DNA from 3 places in the Bradyrhizobium barranii subsp. barranii genome. Region 3 is predicted to be linked to each of the others. Evidence: riboswitches for the same ligand, from Rfam matches in the RefSeq annotation. Region 3 holds a riboswitch; each other region holds the start of a gene.

Region 1 (5,451 bases), 870 kb from region 3:
CAGGCTGTCGCTGCGATGCTCCCGCGGCACGCCGCCAAGCGCCCACAGCGCGTTCTGCAAGCCCTCTGCCAGGGCGACGAAGCTTTCGCCGCCGAGCACGACATGGGCATGCTCGAAGCCGGAGAACGCCAACCGGAAGTGATAGAGCCGGTGATCGAGCGGCTCACCCGCGATGGTAATACCGAGCGCGCTCACGTCGGTGAAGTCGGACAGACCCAGGCGGCCGGGCTCGTGCTGCTGGCGGAAGATCACGTCCTGTTCGGGGCCGTTGAGCGCCCGCCAGGCGTTGATGCGCCGCTCCAGCGTGCGGCGGATGTTCGGGTTCAGGTCATGATGCCGTCGGCGCAACTCGTCCAGCACGCCGATCACGCGGATGCCGGGCGCAGCCTTCAGGATCGGAACGATCTCGGCCTCCCAATACTGCGCGAGCGGATCGGACCGGCGCCGGCCCCTCGGCGTCTTCTTCTGCGATGGCGGGCGACAATCGCCCTCGATTCGATACGCGCTTGCCTTCGAGAACCCCGCCTTGGCCGCGGCGGCTTCGGGGGACAGTGTCTGTCGGTAGGTCATGTACAGCCTCATCTGGTGGTCGGTGATGTGGAAGCCAGGCAAGGCATCGATTCCCTCTTGTCGAGACGAATCAACAGCTTGCACCAGCCGCACCCGGCCGCCAGACGGGTCCGCAAACGCGCGACGCCGATGGGGACGGTCCTCCGGTCGGGCTACGCCCTCCCTTCGGTCCGCCCCCATCGGCGCAGTCTCACCTTGATTGTCGCTGGAGTCTCACCCTGATCGCCGCCGCGCACAATGATGTCGATTAGGGTATTTGGTGTGATTGATCGCCACTTTCGGAAAACTCCTTTCGCTCCGCCCAGTATGTTCGCGGTTCGCGATCGGCGAATAACTGGAACCCGACGCCGGCCAAGCGTCAGCCGTTAGATCAGGGCGAAGCCCTCGCTACCCACAAACGGAATGACCGCAGATTGCTCTGCGGCCCACCGGATCAAAATATGCTTGTCGGTACTGAAATGGGCAGACCGGCTCTGCCCGCCAGCATTAGCACCGAAGTGGCCCTTCTTCTCCCCGGGCAATTACGGATGGTCACGGGAGGCTCCGTGTCCGGAAAGACATTCGCTGGAGAGAAATTCCTTTCCGATGCTAACGGCAAACCGCGAGCGGCGGCGGGATAGCTCTCCCGGTAGTGCGAAGCGCTCGCACCCAAGGCGGCCGAAGCACAAGAACCAGCAACCCGAACGGCCGGCGGAGTGAGGAGGTCTGGCTTTTCCAGGGCGAAGGCCTCGCTATCCATGCGGCAGGAAATGCTCTTTTGCGGACCGCGGCGCTCGGCTGAACCTCCGCGAAAGACCTTTGTTATCGCACTCGGGTGCGACCTCCAGCACGCCGGTCGATTGGTCTATTCGGACGGCCTGGACCTCAGTAACCCCGCTGCGGTGACTCCGATCGGAGACGGCTGCCGGATCTGCTAACGACCTGCCTGCGCAGCGGGCATTCCCCTCAGCCGGACGTGCCCTGCAGGTTGACGAAAACCGCAGCGCCTGCGCCATACGCTGTGAGTTGACCGCAGCAATGTGCCGCGGGAGACTGTGAACGTCTCCGGAAGCCTTTGTTACAATGACGTCGAGCGATTCCAATCCGTATAGCCGCTATCTCGCAGTTTTGCATTCTTCAAACGGCGTCTCATTGACGTTCGGGCCCACGGCAGAGCTGACCCTCGGATCGCGGCGAAGAGCGATCGAGGCGCGGTGGCGTGTGGCCGGTTTGCTTCGGCGCCGCCGGTTCAAGACGTCGACCCAAGGCGAAGCGATCTGCACGACCATCGCGCCGCAGGACATCGACGAGCTTTCCGATCTTCTTGCGGTCGATGCTGCGCTCGATGCCTTTCGACAGGAACGGCTGCGTCCGCGTGTCGTTGAAGAAATCCTTGGGATTACATCGCGAGAGCGCCGCCGCTGGACCAAGGACGGACGGCTTCCTCAATCCGGGTCCGGATCGTTTCGCCGTGGCCGGCGCTCCATCCGGCCACAAAAATCGCGGCGCTGGCTAGGCAGCCCGAGACAATCGACGCGTGCCGCAACGAAGACGAGAACCCATGACAGGCTCTATACTTCCGCTGCAATAAACTACCTGTTGACACAGTATCGAATACGGCGGCTAGATGTAGTTGTCACGGTCTCTCGAATCACAAGATAGAGAGCTAAGAGGGAAGCCGGTACGGCCGAAAGCCAAAGCCGGCGCTGCCCCCGCAACTGTAAGCGGCGAGCCGCTGTCGATAGGGTCACTGGCGCAAAATCTCCGCGTCGGGAAGGCCAGACAGCGGCAATAACCCGCGAGCCAGGAGACCTGCCGCGACAACAACAGAGTCCTCGGGCGGGGTGTCCCGGTGGTCGCTTGCCGGCAGTCGGCCGCCGAGGGCGGCTCGTTTTCCGCATGCGCCTACCTCGGCCTTGCCCCAACCCATATGGGATGCCGATGTCTGGTCTGGGTCAAAGCAATTCTTTGCAAGCCGCATTGCCGCGCTCGATCGTCAAACGCGATGGCGGCACGGTTGTGTTCGATGCCGGCAAGATCCGTTCTGCGATCGCCCGCGCGGGACGGGCGACCGGCGAGTTCGACGACGAGGCGGCCGGCAGGCTCGCGGGAGAGACTATCAAGGTCATCGCGCACCGCTTCGCCGGCGCAACGCCGCAAATTGAAGAGGTGCAGGATATTGTCGAGCAGGTGCTGATCGCGGCCGACTATTTCGCCACTGCGCGAGCCTATATCGTCTATCGCGAGAAACGCGGACAGGCGCGCCAGGACCACAAGGCGATGGTTGATGTCGCCGCTTCCATCAACGAGTATCTCGAACGTACCGACTGGCGCGTGAATGCCAACGCCAACCAGGGCTATTCGCTGGGCGGCCTTATCCTGAACCTCTCGGGCAAGGTCGTCGCCAACTACTGGCTGTCGCACATCTACCCGCCGGAGATCGGCCGCGCCCATCGTGAAGGCGACATCCATATCCATGACCTCGACATGCTCGCCGGTTATTGCGCCGGCTGGTCGCTGCGCACGCTCTTGACCGAGGGACTGAACGGCGTGCCCGGCAAGGTCGAGGCCGGCCCGCCGAAGCATCTGTCGAGTGCGGTCGGGCAGATCGTCAATTTCCTCGGCACGTTGCAGAACGAGTGGGCGGGCGCGCAAGCCTTCAGTTCGTTCGACACCTACATGGCGCCGTTCATCCGGAGGGACGGCTTGAGCTACGGCGACGTACTGCAATCGATCCAGGAGCTCATCTACAACCTCAATGTCCCCTCGCGCTGGGGTACGCAGACGCCTTTCACCAATCTCACCTTCGACTGGACCTGCCCGGAGGACCTGCGCGATCAGGTGCCGGTGATCGGCGGAGAGGAGATGGATTTCACCTATGGCGACCTGCAGTCCGAAATGGACATGATCAACCGCGCCTATATGGAGGTGATGACGAAAGGTGACGCCAAGGGCCGTGTATTCACCTTTCCAATCCCGACCTACAACATCGCTGCGGATTTCCCGTGGGAGAGCGAGAACGCTGATCGCCTGTTCGAGATGACGGCGAAATACGGCCTGCCCTACTTCCAGAACTTCATCAATTCCGAGCTCAAGCCGAACATGATCCGCTCGATGTGCTGCCGGCTACAGCTCGATCTCACCGAGCTGCTCAAGCGCGGTAACGGCCTGTTCGGCAGCGCTGAGCAGACCGGCTCTATCGGTGTGGTTACCATTAATTGCGCTCGCCTCGGCTATCTGCATCGCGGCGACGAAGCGGGCCTATTCCATCGCCTCGATGCGCTGCTGGAAATCGGTCGCAACAGCCTGGAAATCAAGCGCAAGGTCGTGCAACGCTACATGGACGACGGACTTTTTCCCTATAGCAAGCGCTATCTCGGCACGCTGCGCAACCATTTCTCTACGCTCGGCGTCAATGGCGTCAACGAGATGATCCGCAACCTCACCGCCGATTGCGAGAACATCAGCACACCCTGGGGCCATGCCTTTGCGGTACGGCTGCTCGACCACGTGCGCGCGCGCATCGCCGCGTTCCAGACCGAAACCGGCATCCTGTTCAACCTCGAAGCCACGCCCGCGGAGGGCACGACCTACCGCTTCGCGAAGGAAGACCGCAAGCGCTACCCCGGAATCTTGCAGGCCGGCACCGACGATCTCCCCTATTACACCAATTCGAGCCAGCTTCCGGTCGGCCTCACCGACGATCCGTTCGAGGCCCTTGAGCGCCAAGACGAGCTGCAACGCAAATACACTGGCGGTACGGTGCTCCATCTCTACATGGGCTCACGCTTGTCCTCGGGCGCAGCGTGCAAGAAGCTCGTGCGGCGGGCGCTCTCAAATTTCCGCCTGCCCTACGTCACCGTCACGCCGACATTCTCGATCTGTCCGACGCATGGCTATCTCGAAGGCGAGCATGCCTTCTGCCCGAAATGCGACGCCGAACGGCTCGCAGCCAAGCGGCATGCCGCCGCGCACTGAAAGGAGACCACAGATGAACGAATCCACTGCCCGTGCGACCAGCACCGATTCCGCGGTGACGCTCAGCGACGACGAGCGCCAGCCCTGTGAGGTCTGGACCCGCGTGATGGGTTATCACCGGCCGGTGTCGTCGTTCAATCGCGGCAAGAAAGGCGAGCACAATGAGCGCAGGTTCTTCGCTGAAGCGCGCGTCGCGCTCGGCTGAATTGCGGATTGGCGGGCTCGCCCGGCTGTCCACCTGCGACTGGCCGGGCGAGCTCGTGGCAACGGTGTTCTGCCAGGGCTGCCCTTGGTCGTGCGGCTATTGCCACAACCCGCATCTGATTCCGCCGAGGGGAGAGTCGGAAATCGCGTGGCCGGACGTGCTGTCTTTTCTCGACAGCCGTCGCAGCCTGCTCGACGGCGTGGTGTTCTCTGGCGGCGAACCCACCCTCCAGGCGGCGCTGCCGGACGCGATGCGTGCTGTGCGACGCGAACTCGGCTTCCGCGTCGGATTGCACACCGCAGGGCCCTATCCCACACGGCTGTCCGCCGTACTGCCGCTCGTCGACTGGATTGGCTTCGACGTCAAGGCTGCGTTCGATGATTACGCGCGGATCACTGGCGTCATTGGGAGCGGCATTAAGGCCAAGGCCAGCCTCGTGCGTCTGCTCGAAAGCGGCGTCGCGTGCGACATCCGCACGACGGTTCATGATGCCTTGCTGGATCGCTCCGACCTGGCGCGTCTGGCGTCCGACCTTGTCGCGCTTGGCGTTCCTGCCCATCGGCTTCAGCCGTTCCGCGCGGCCGGATGCACGACCGCGAGCCTGCTTTAGTCCCCGTGAGCCGCTGCAGTCCGGGGTGCCGGCTGCAGCACCTATCCTTCCGCACTCATTCCACCCGAGTTGCGGTCCGCCAGACACCAGGCCATTTGCGATTCCCGGA
Region 2 (5,451 bases), 2.0 Mb from region 3:
CGCACGCTGCTCGGCCGCATCGCGCAGTTCGAGGCCAATCCGCCGGACGCAGCTTGGGATGGTGCCTGGCGGCTGGAGCAGAAATAGCCGTTCTTGCTGGGCTTGCACCGCCCTTGCTGGAAAAAACGTTTCTACTCGATAACGATGTTCGCCGTGACCTATTTCTCAGGCTTAGGTTTGACGTCCCTTGTGGCGTTTGATGGGGACACGCCGATGACAGAACTTCATGACAGGCTGGAACGGTTCGAGACGCTCACCGCCGAATGCGAGCTGATTGCCAAGCTCGCCACCGACAGCACCAAGCGCGAGTTCTATCTGAGACTCTCGGAGCAGTATCGTCAGCTGGCGGTGGATATGCGGAAGGCGATCGCGACCAAGGCCGCGGCCTGACGCCGCCTGCAATCCGTTCTTAATGTTTGGCGCGCCTCCTTTGAGGATGCGAGCGTCGCGATCATGATTGCTCGCATTGGGAATGCCGAGGTCCGTTGCGGTGCAGCGCATCTCGCTGACGTCGCTTTGCCGCTCCTCACCAGGGCAATCCCATGCGCCTTCTCGCAGTCCTCATCTTCGCGCTCATGACGGCCGCCTGCAATCAGGAGCAGGACATCACCGGCTCGACCCCGGTCTGTGCGATGCGGAACTACAGCTCCTACAATCCCCGCGACATGAACCAGTGCGTTGCCGCCTGCAAGGCGTGCGACCACGGCAACACCGTCACCTGCACCACGTCATGCACCCTCAAGGGTGCCCACTGAGCGGCGGCGCTGGCTGGAGCTAGCGCTGAGGGTGCTCGGGCACCGGAACGATTCACATGGGTTAGTCATTGAAGGGGCAGGCAGGACGCGGAGTCCTATGGAATGGGTATGCTCGATCCCGGTCGGTTCCTGGTGTCGTGCTCGCATTGCGATGCATGGCCGATGGCGGCCAACGTCAAACGTTCGAGCTGGTCGGCGTCGCCGCACGAGGTCCGCTTCGTATGCCCGCGCTGTCGCCGCGAGGAGACAGCCATCATCTCGGCCTCCGGTGAGCTGACCCCGATCCGGCGCATCGACGCCCCGCTGCGCGATGTCACCGCGGCTTGGGCTCAGGCCCAGCGGCCAAGAGGGCGGGCGTAACCCGCCCGTCACAGGACCAAGAGATCGGGCGCAGTCAGCTCTGCGCAACACCTTGCGCGGTCCGTTTTTGGAACCCGGCCTACGCCGACGCGTTTCCGCTCCGACATCAACGCACCGAGGCCCTGCGAAATGATCAGCGAGTATTTCGACACCCGCACCCGGATCAACATGAAGCTGGCGCTGGATCGGGTCTGCCGCAATCGCCCGGTCGGAGAGGACCATTGCTTTCGCAGGTCCGTTGCCGAGAACATCATCCGCTGCGCGCTCACGGGCCGCACCGGCATCGGCCAGCTCGTCGATGCCGGCGAGCGGGCGGTGATCAGGACGCGTTCGGAGCGGGAGCCGGCCTGATTGCGCCGGCTCAATCTCCGGTGCGGTGCTTTGCCCGTCATGCAACCGGCCGATTGACTCTCCGCTTGCCCGCCCCGTAGATTGGCCGGTGACGGTTCTCCTCACGGAGATCAAAAGGGAACGTGGTGCGAGGTTTTCCCGATACCGGGATATTCTCAACGCCACGGCTGCCCCCGCAACTGTAAGCGGTGAATCTTTCGTCATATGCCACTGGGAATCTCGGTCCTGGGAAGGCGACGTAAGGTAACGACCCGCGAGCCAGGAGACCTGCCGTCAGCCGTGGTCACACGCGAAGATGTCGGTCGGGGAGTACAGACATTAGCTTCACCGAAGCAATCGAACGCTCCGCCGTGAAACCTCGTTCGCTGTGACGTGCCACTGACGTCATACCGAGGTTACAAGAGTGTCCCGTATTGTCTTTGCCGCCAGGCGCTTCCGCGCCGGCGTTGTCGCGTTCGTTTCCCTGTATTCGCTCGATCTGACCATGGCCCAGGCCCAGCAGTCGGCATCGCCCGATCTGCTGCCGCCGGTCGAGGTCGCGCCGACCGAGCGTGCGGCCAAGCCGCAAGTCGTGCGGCTTGCGCCGGACAAGCCCGAGCGGCAGCGCGTCGCTCGGCTGCCGAAACCCGGGCTGGTGCCGGCCTCGCCCCCGGTTGCCGGGGTATCCGCGGCCAACCTGTTTCCGACGGTCGTCGTCAGTCCGACGGGCGTTGTCACTCCGACCAATCTGGTTGCGAGCTCGGTGACGGTTCTGACCGCCAGAGACATGGAGCGCGATCAGCGCCGGACCGCATCCGATGCGCTGAGCGCGGTTCCTGGCCTCAACCTCGTGCAGCCGGCGGCCCCGGCGGACAGACGTCGATCTTCATGCGCGGAACGAATTCCAACCACACCAAGGTCCTGATCGACGGCATCGACGTCAGCGATCCCAGCAACCCGAACCGTTCGTTTGATTTCGGCCAGTTGCTCACCTCCGACATTCAGCAGATCGAAGTCCTGCGCGGTCCGCAGGGCGGTCTCTACGGCGCAGACGCGCTGGGGGGCGTGATCTCCATCGTGACGAAGAAGGGTGACGGTCCCGCCCGCGCGACCGGCTCGGTCGAGGGAGGCTCGTTCGGAACGTTCAACCAGACCGCAGGTCTGAGCGGTTCACAGGACCACTTCAACTATGCCTTCAACGTCGCGCATTTCCACGCGAACGACGTGCCGGTGACACCGGTCGAATTGCTGCCGCCGGGGCAGAAGGCGATCGGCAACTATTACGACAACATGACCTATTCGACGAAGCTTGGCGCCGAATTGAGCGAAAACCTGACGCTCAACGGCGTGGCGCGGTACACCGACGCCACCCTGCGCTTTACCGGAGACACCTTCGATCCCGTCACATCCGCGAGCTTTCCCGCGGCCGCGCAAAGCACGCAGACGGTGCACCAGCTCTTCACGCGCGGGGAGGCGGTCTGGTCCGCTCTCGACGACCGGATGAAAAGCTATTTCGGCGTCAACTACACCAATCACTGGAACTACAACATCTCGCCCGGCGACGTGATGCCCACGATCACGACCGGCGATCGCGTCAAGTATGATTGGCACACCACGACCCAGCTCGCGCCCAACAACAATGTCATCATTGGCGCGGAACATGAGACCGAAACACTGCAAACGGCGACGGTCTCGGCGCAAAACGTCAACAAGGCCGGATATATGGAGCTGCAGTCCCAGTTCCGGGATCGCATCTTCTTCACGGCCAACGTCCGGCAGGACGACAACGAGCGGTTTGGAGAGCATCCGACCTTTCGTCTGGCGTCTGCCGTGATCGTGCCTGGTCACGGATACGAAGTTCAAGGGAAGCTACGGCACGGGGTTCAAGGCGCCAACGCTCAACCAGCTTTACGTCAGCTTTCCCGCGTTCTTCTTCTTTGCAAATCCCAACCTCAAGCCCGAGGAAAGCGTCGGATACGACGCCGGCTTCGAGCAACCCTTGTTTGGCGATCGCGTTCGCTTCGGGTCGACCTACTTCCGCAACAACATCACGGACCTGATCCAGAGCACGTTCGATCCCCTGACATTCACGAGCACCAACACCAATATCGGCAAGGCGATCACGGAGGGCACGGAGAGCTTCGTCGCGGCTGCGATCACCGACCGGCTTCGCGTTCGTGCCGACTACACTTTTACCCGCGCGGTCGATGCGACGGCAGGACTGGAGCTCCTGAGGCGTCCGAAGGAGAAGTGGAGCGCAAATGTCATCTGGAATCCAGAGCTGGCCCCGGTTGTTTGGACAGCGCCCCGCTGGATTTAAGTGGATTCCTGCCGGGTTATGCTGAACGCGGGGCTTTACGGTTTTGTCGTTGCGTCGGGAGGGCGTAGCCCGACCAGAGCGACGACAAAACCGTCGGCGACGGTCATGCGGCCATCACCATAGCTTGCGTGCCGAAGTAAGCCTCGTCGGGCGTGCGCCCGTCAAGGCTCGAGTGAGGGCGTCCCTGATTGTAGAAGGCCAGATACTTGGCAATTGACGCTCGCGCCTCGGACACGCTGTCGTAGGCGCGGAGATATACTTCTTCGTATTTGACCGTGCGCCAGAGCCGCTCGACAAACACGTTGTCGCGCCAGGCGCCCTTGCCGTCCATGCTGATGGCGATCTTCGCGTCCAGCAGCACATCGGTGAACTCGAGGCTGGTGAACTGGCTGCCCTGATCCGTGTTGAAAATCTCGGGCCTGCCGTGCTTCGCCAACGCCTCCTGGACCGCTTCGACGCAGAAGGCCGCCTCCATTGTGATCGAGACGCGATGGGCCAGGACCCGTCGGCTGAACACATCGACGACCGCCGCGAGATAGACGAAGCCACGCCGCATCGGAATGTAGGTGATGTCCATTGCCCACGCATGGTCGGGCCGCTCGATCTTCAATCCGCGCAACAGGTACGGGTAGATCTTGTGACCCGGAGCCGGCTTGCTCGTGTTCGGGCGACGATAGACCGCCTCGATCCCCATGCGCTTCATCAGCGTCGCGATGTGGCGGCGACCGGCGTATACGCCCTCCCGCCGCAGCAACGATCGCAGCATACGCGCTCCCGCGAAGGGATAATCGAGATGCAGCTCATCGAGCCGACGCATCAAGGCAAGGTCCTCGGCCGAAACTGGCCGAGGTTCATAGTAGACCGTGCTGCGAGCCAGCTTCAGGACCTTCGCCTGGCGCACGATAGAAAGATCATGATCGCGGTCGATCATCGCTTTGCGCTCAGCAGGCCCGCCTTGGTGAGCGCGCCGGACAAAAAATCGTTTTCCAACGCCAGCTCGCCGATCTTGGCATGTAACGCCTTCAAATCGACCGGCGTCTCGGCCGATGTCTTGTCATGCCCAAACACGCCGGCGGCGCCTTCCAGGAGCTGGTTTTTCCAGATCGTGATCTGGTTCGGATGAACATCAAACAGTTGCGCCAGCTCCGCCAGTGTCTTGTCGCCTTTGACCGCAGCCAAAGCAACCTTCGCCTTGAATGCCGGAGAATGCGTCCGGCGGCTCTTCTTCGTCATCTTCGCTCCTGATTCGCAGCAAGAATCCTCGCCGCTGTCAGGCAGAAAATCCACTCAAGCTACTGTCCGAATTTGCGGGGCCAGCTCTTCCGATCGATCCGCTGACACTTTCCGCAACCGTGTTGCACGTCGGGAGTTTCGTCGATGGTAACCGCGACTTCAGCATTCTGCGTCTGCTGGCTCCGGCCTACACTGTCGTCAACGTCGCAGCCGAATATCTGGTCACCGACCAGGTGAAGGTGTTCGGCCGGGTCGATAATCTCGCCAATGTGCACTATCAAAATCCGACTGGCTTTCTGCAGCCGGGACTGGGCGTCTATGGCGGCATTCGCCTGGCGAATTACGACGCCAGATAGCGAGAGAGAGAAGCCTCATGACGACGGCCGATCCGCTCATGGACCTGATCGCAAGCCAGCTTGCCGACGCTGAGGCCGGCTGGAGCGTCGGCACGTT
Region 3 (5,451 bases):
CGAGAGTTTTGCCGATGCTGCCCCGCAGCTGTCGCTCGCATCCGAGGCGGATCGGCCTGGACTGCTGGTCCTGCGCTCCTTCGGCAAGTTCTATGGTCTTGCCGGCCTGAGGCTTGGGTTTGCGCTCGGCCATGCGGTCGACATCGCGAAGCTCGCGGCGATGTCGGGTCCATGGCCGGTCTCGGGAGCGGCGATCGCGATCGGCTGCCGCGCATTGCGTGACGACGCCTGGGCCGAGGCCACATCAGCGCGTCTTGCCCGGGACTGTGTTCGCCTCGACGGGATGGCGCAAGCACAGGGCTGGCGGCTCGTCGGCGGTGCATCTTTGTTTCGCCTCTATGAGACACCCGATGCACTCGCCGCCCAGGAGAGGCTGGCACACGGCCAAATCTGGTCGCGCGTATTCGCGAAACAGCCGGCATGGCTGCGCCTCGGGCTTCCGGGCCGCGAAGCCGAATGGACGCGCCTTGCTGAGGCGCTAGCGCGCTAGCGCGAGCAGGCCGCCGACGTCGAGGTGCTGTTCGATGTGATCGGCGAGGGCATCGAGCGCGCTCTCAACCCTCGCATGATAAGGCTCGTCGCCTGCCGGAATGTCGAGCTTTGCGAGATACGCCTTGCGGAAATCATCCGACGTGAACAGGCCGTGCAGATAGCTGCCTTGCACGCGGCCATCGCGCGAGATCGCGCCTTCGGGCTCGCCGTTCAGTTTCGCAAACGGGCGCGCGCGATCCGGTCCGTCGGTGTGGCCGATGTGGATTTCGTAGGCGTCGATAGGCTGGTCCGTGGCGGCATGGACAGCCGCGACGCGCGTCAGCGTCTTCTGCGGGCTCATCATTGTCGCGACGTCCAGAAGTCCGAGGCCCGGCGTGTCGCCGGCGGGACCTTCGATGCCGTCAGGGTCGGCGACGCTGCGTCCGAGCATCTGATAACCGCCGCAGAGGCCAAGCACATGGCCGCCGCGGCGACGATGCGCCAGGAGATCGATGTCCCAGCCCTGCGCGCGCAGAAAGGCGAGATCGCCGCGGGTGGATTTCGAGCCGGGGATGATGACGAGCCTGATATCGCCGGGGATAGCTTCGCCCGGCCGCACCATGACGAGATCGACGCCAGGCTCGAGCTTCAACGGATCGAGATCATCGAAATTGGCGATCCGCGACAGCGCGAGGCAGGCGATCTTGCATTGGCCCGGCTTGCGCGCATCACTCAGGCCCAGCGCGTCCTCGGCCGGCAGCTCGCCGGCGCGCGCGAACCAGGGCAGCACGCCAAGGCCGCGCCACGCGGTCTTCTGCTCGATCAGCTTGTAGCCGTCGTCGAACAGCGAGGGGTCGCCGCGGAACTTGTTGATGACGAAACCCTGGATCATCGCGGCATCGTCGGGGTCGATCACCGTCTTGATGCCGACGAGCTGGGCGATGACGCCGCCGCGGTCGATGTCGCCGACTAGCACGACGGGCACGTCGGCTTTGCGTGCAAAGCCCATATTGGCGATGTCGGCCTTGCGCAGGTTGACCTCGGCCGGGCTGCCGGCGCCTTCGACCAGCACCAGATCGGCGCGCGCCTTCAGCCGCTCGAAACTCTCCAGCACCGCGCCCATCAACGACGGCTTCATCGCCGCATATTCACGCGCCCGCGCGGTCGCGATGCGCTTTCCCTGCACGATCACCTGCGCGCCGACGTCGGTCTCGGGCTTCAGCAGCACCGGGTTCATGTCGGTGTGCGGCTCGACGCCGGCGGCCAGCGCCTGCAGCGCCTGGGCGCGACCGATCTCGCCGCCGTCGACGGTCACGGCCGCGTTGTTCGACATGTTCTGCGGCTTGAAGGGCAGCACGCGCACGCCGCGCCGCGTGAAGGCGCGGGCGAGGCCGGCGACGACGAGCGACTTGCCTACGTCCGAGCCGGCTCCCTGAATCATTAAAGCCCGCGCCATGGCGTCGTCAGAACTCGACGCCGGCTTGCGCCTTGATGCCGGAGCGGAAGGGGTGCTTGACCAGCGTCATCTCGGTGACGAGGTCGGCGATCTCGATCAGCTCGTCCTTGGCGTTGCGCCCGGTGAGCACGACATGCGTCATCGGCGGCTTGTGCGTTTTCAGGAAGTCGACGACCTCGGCGATGTCGAGATAGTCGTAGCGCAGCGCGATGTTGATCTCGTCGAGCACGACCATGCGCAGACTGGAGTCTGATATCAGCTCCTTGGCCTTCGCCCAGCCGGCCTGTGCTGCGGCGATGTCGCGGGCGCGGTCCTGCGTCTCCCAGGTGAAACCTTCGCCCATCGCATGGAACTGGCAGAGCTCGCCGAAATGGCCGGTGAGCAGGCGCCGCTCGCCGGTGTCCCAGGCGCCCTTGATGAACTGCACGACCGCGCAAGGGAAGCCATGGGCGACACAGCGGACGATCATGCCGAAAGCGGAGGAGGACTTGCCCTTGCCGGCGCCGGTGTGGACGATGATGAGGCCCTTCTCGCCGCTCTTGGTCGCCATGATCTTGTCGCGGGCGACCTTGATTTTCGCCATTTTCGCGGCGTGGCGGGCGTCGGTTTCCTCGGCCGTTTGGGTATCCGGTTCAGGCGTCATCTGACAGGGTCCTTCGGCTTGACAAGAGGCGGCCGGGGGCAAATGGTGGCCCGGCGTTGGTTCCTGTCCTATGACAGGCGAAGAGGGAATGCGATAGGGTCCGAATCGACAAGATTCGGCTCCAAACTGCAGCCGCCCCCGCGACCGTGACCGGAGAGATGCCCGAAGCCACTGATCCCCCGGGGGATCGGGAAGGCGGGGATCGAAGGGCCAAAAGCCCTGCTCCGCAAGCCGGGAGACCTGCCAGCGCGGACGAGTTTTGGACCGGCGGACGGGGTGTTCCGCGACGGGGAAACGGACCTTCGGGGGAATGGTCCGTGTGCCTCTTCGCCTCCCGCTGTTTATCCTGGAAGAGGCGATGACCGTCACACTTCACGTCTGTATTACCTGCCGTGCCGGCCAGACGCTCGACGAGGGTGAGACGACGCCCGGCAAGCGCCTGCATGGTGCGATCCTCGACGCCGGCGTGCCCGAGGGCGTCAATGTGGTTCCCGTTGAATGCCTGTCGGCATGCAGCCAGGGTTGCTCGGTTGCGCTCAGCGCGCCCGGCCGCTGGTCCTATGTCTATGGCCGTCTGTCAGAGGCCCATGCGAGGGACGTGGTCGCGGGTGCTGCGGCCTATGCCGCCGCGCCCGATGGCCTCGTGCCCTGGCGCAGCCGTCCCGAAATCTTCCGCAAGCAGTCGCTTGCCCGCATTCCCCCCATTGCCGTGTTGCCGGAGGCCGCCGAATGAACTCGCTCGCAAAAGTCCCTGTGACGGTGGTCACGGGTTTTCTCGGCTCCGGCAAGACGACGCTGATCCAGTATCTCCTCGCAAACCCTGACGGCAAGAAGCTCGCCGTGCTGGTCAACGAGTTCGGCAGCGAGGGTGTCGACGGCGAGATCCTGAAATCCTGTGCCGATGCGAATTGCCCGGAGGAGAACATTGTCGAACTCGCCAATGGCTGCATCTGCTGCACCGTTGCGGACGATTTCATTCCGACCATGGAAAAGCTTTTGGCGCGGCCGGTGCGGCCCGATCACATCCTGATCGAGACTTCTGGCCTGTCGCTGCCGAAGCCGCTGTTGAAGGCGTTCGACTGGCCGGAGATCCGTTCGCGCATCACGGTCGATGGCGTGATTGCGCTGGCCGATGCCGAGGCTGTCGCCGCGGGCCGTTTTGCGCCGGACCCGGCTGCGGTGGAAGCGCAGCGCGCGGCGGATGGAAATCTCGATCACGAGACGCCGCTGTCGGAAGTGTTCGAGGACCAGATCGCCTGCGCCGACATCGTGTTGCTGACCAAGGCCGATCTTGCGGGGGCCGCAGGGATCGAAGCCGCCAAGGCCGCCATCACCGCCGAGATGTCGCGCCGCGTGCCGATGCTATCCGTCACCGATGGCGCGATCGATGCGCGCGTCATCCTCGGCCTAGGCGCCGCCGCAGAGAACGATCTCGCCGCGCGCCCCTCGCATCACGACGGCGAGGAGGATCACGAGCACGACGATTTCGCCTCCGTCGTGATCGATCTTCCTGAAATCAGCGACATCGACGCACTGGTCGCGTCGGTGCAGCGTCTTTCGCGCGAGCAGAACGTGCTGCGCGTCAAAGGCTATATCGCGGTCGCGGGCAAGCCGATGCGCCTTCTGCTGCAAGCGGTCGGCGAGCGCGTGCGCCACCAGTTCGACAAGCCCTGGGGCGCAGCTCTCAGGCAGTCGAAGCTCGTTGTGATCGGCGAGCACGGCGATATCGACGAGGCCGCGATCAAGGTCGGACTTGGGCTTTCAGGATCTGGTATCTGATGCACGTCGTCTTCCGCGAGAGCCGCGGTCTCGAGGAGACCGCGACGCCAAGGGACATCGGCCAGGACCCGGCCGATCTCGTGGTGCTCTCGTACTCGGATTCCGACCTTGCCGCGTTCGCGGCCGGCTGGCGGCGCGGCCGCAACAGCCTGCCGTCGCTGCGGCTCGCCAATCTCGCGGAGCTGCGGCATCCGTTGTCGGTCGACACCTATATCGAGCGCACGCTGTCGCAGGCGCGCGGCATCCTGGTGCGCCTGATCGGCGGTGAATCCTATTGGCCGTACGGGCTCGCGGCCCTGCAGCAGCTGGCGAAGGACCGCAATATCGTGCTGGCCGTGCTGCCGGCCGACGGCCGCGACGACACGCGGCTCGATGCCTACTCGACCCTGCCGGTTTCGACGCTGCGCCGGCTCAAGGTGCTCTGTGACACCGGCGGTCCTGTTGCAGCCCAGGCCGCGATCGCGCAGCTCGCGTTGGCCTCGGGCCTTTACGCAGGCCCGGTCGTCGGCGAGATGAACCTGCCTGAGATGGGCTTTTACGATCCCGCGCGTGGTGTCATTGCTGCGCCGATGGCAGGCGAGGGAAAGCCGCTCGCGCTCGTGACCTTCTATCGTTCCTATCTCACCGCCGCGGATACCGGGCCGGTCGACGCCCTGATCGCGGCGCTGCGCGAGCGCGGCTTTGACGCGTATGGCGTGTTCGTCACCTCGCTGAAGGCTCCGGGCGTTGCGGATTGGCTGCGGACGTATTTCGCGACGAATCCTCCCGCCGCGATCGTCAACGCGACGGCGTTCTCGGCGATGGGCGACGACGGCACGACACCGTTCGATGCTGCATCGTGTCCCGTCTTCCAGGTCGCGCTCTCATCGGCACGGCGCGAGGACTGGGCGGAGTCGCTGCGCGGCCTGTCGCCCGGCGATCTCGCGATGCATGTGGTGCTGCCGGAGGTCGACGGCCGCCTGTTCGCGGGCGTGGTGAGTTTCAAATCGGCCGCGGAGCGTGATCCCGATCTGCAATTTTCGCATCTGGCGCACCGGCCCGATGAGGAGCGCGTCAAGGCCGTCGCCGCGCGCGTTGCGGCCTGGCGGCGCCTCGCGGACAC

What was found. Region 3 has a riboswitch for cobalamin ahead of J4G43_RS18765 (DUF1636 family protein). Riboswitches for the same ligand answer to the same signal wherever they lie in the genome.
Region 1: linked by a shared signal. The riboswitch ahead of J4G43_RS15010 (ribonucleoside triphosphate reductase) and the one ahead of J4G43_RS18765 (DUF1636 family protein) in region 3 are both predicted to bind cobalamin.
Region 2: linked by a shared signal. The riboswitch ahead of J4G43_RS28765 (hypothetical protein) and the one ahead of J4G43_RS18765 (DUF1636 family protein) in region 3 are both predicted to bind cobalamin.

Annotation. Positions count from the first base shown of each region.
Region 1 covers NZ_CP086136.1:3,107,067-3,112,517, forward strand. Annotated here, with positions in the region: gene istA (IS21 family transposase) at 1-612, opposite strand, end outside; gene J4G43_RS15000 (short-chain fatty acyl-CoA regulator family protein) at 1,320-1,487, shown strand; gene J4G43_RS15005 (hypothetical protein) at 1,633-2,211, shown strand; cobalamin riboswitch at 2,172-2,383, shown strand; gene J4G43_RS15010 (ribonucleoside triphosphate reductase) at 2,491-4,527, shown strand; gene nrdD (anaerobic ribonucleoside-triphosphate reductase) at 4,541-4,732, shown strand; gene J4G43_RS15020 (anaerobic ribonucleoside-triphosphate reductase activating protein) at 4,689-5,342, shown strand.
Region 2 covers NZ_CP086136.1:5,948,577-5,954,027, reverse strand. Annotated here, with positions in the region: gene J4G43_RS28790 (adenylate/guanylate cyclase domain-containing protein) at 1-87, shown strand, start outside; gene J4G43_RS28785 (hypothetical protein) at 214-390, shown strand; gene J4G43_RS28780 (hypothetical protein) at 543-755, shown strand; gene J4G43_RS28775 (hypothetical protein) at 858-1,115, shown strand; gene J4G43_RS28770 (hypothetical protein) at 1,245-1,466, shown strand; cobalamin riboswitch at 1,542-1,755, shown strand; gene J4G43_RS28765 (hypothetical protein) at 1,870-2,370, shown strand; partial or broken gene J4G43_RS55145 (hypothetical protein) at 2,334-2,453, shown strand; gene J4G43_RS28755 (TonB-dependent receptor plug domain-containing protein) at 3,286-3,765, shown strand; one part of gene J4G43_RS28750 (IS3-like element ISRj2 family transposase) at 3,869-4,746, opposite strand; one part of gene J4G43_RS28750 (IS3-like element ISRj2 family transposase) at 4,746-4,998, opposite strand; gene J4G43_RS28745 (TonB-dependent receptor) at 5,118-5,354, shown strand; gene J4G43_RS28740 (DUF6925 family protein) at 5,372-5,451, shown strand, end outside.
Region 3 covers NZ_CP086136.1:3,974,214-3,979,664, forward strand. Annotated here, with positions in the region: gene cobD (threonine-phosphate decarboxylase CobD) at 1-490, shown strand, start outside; gene J4G43_RS18755 (cobyric acid synthase) at 479-1,927, opposite strand; gene cobO (cob(I)yrinic acid a,c-diamide adenosyltransferase) at 1,935-2,570, opposite strand; cobalamin riboswitch at 2,611-2,832, shown strand; gene J4G43_RS18765 (DUF1636 family protein) at 2,929-3,303, shown strand; gene cobW (cobalamin biosynthesis protein CobW) at 3,300-4,349, shown strand; gene cobN (cobaltochelatase subunit CobN) at 4,349-5,451, shown strand, end outside.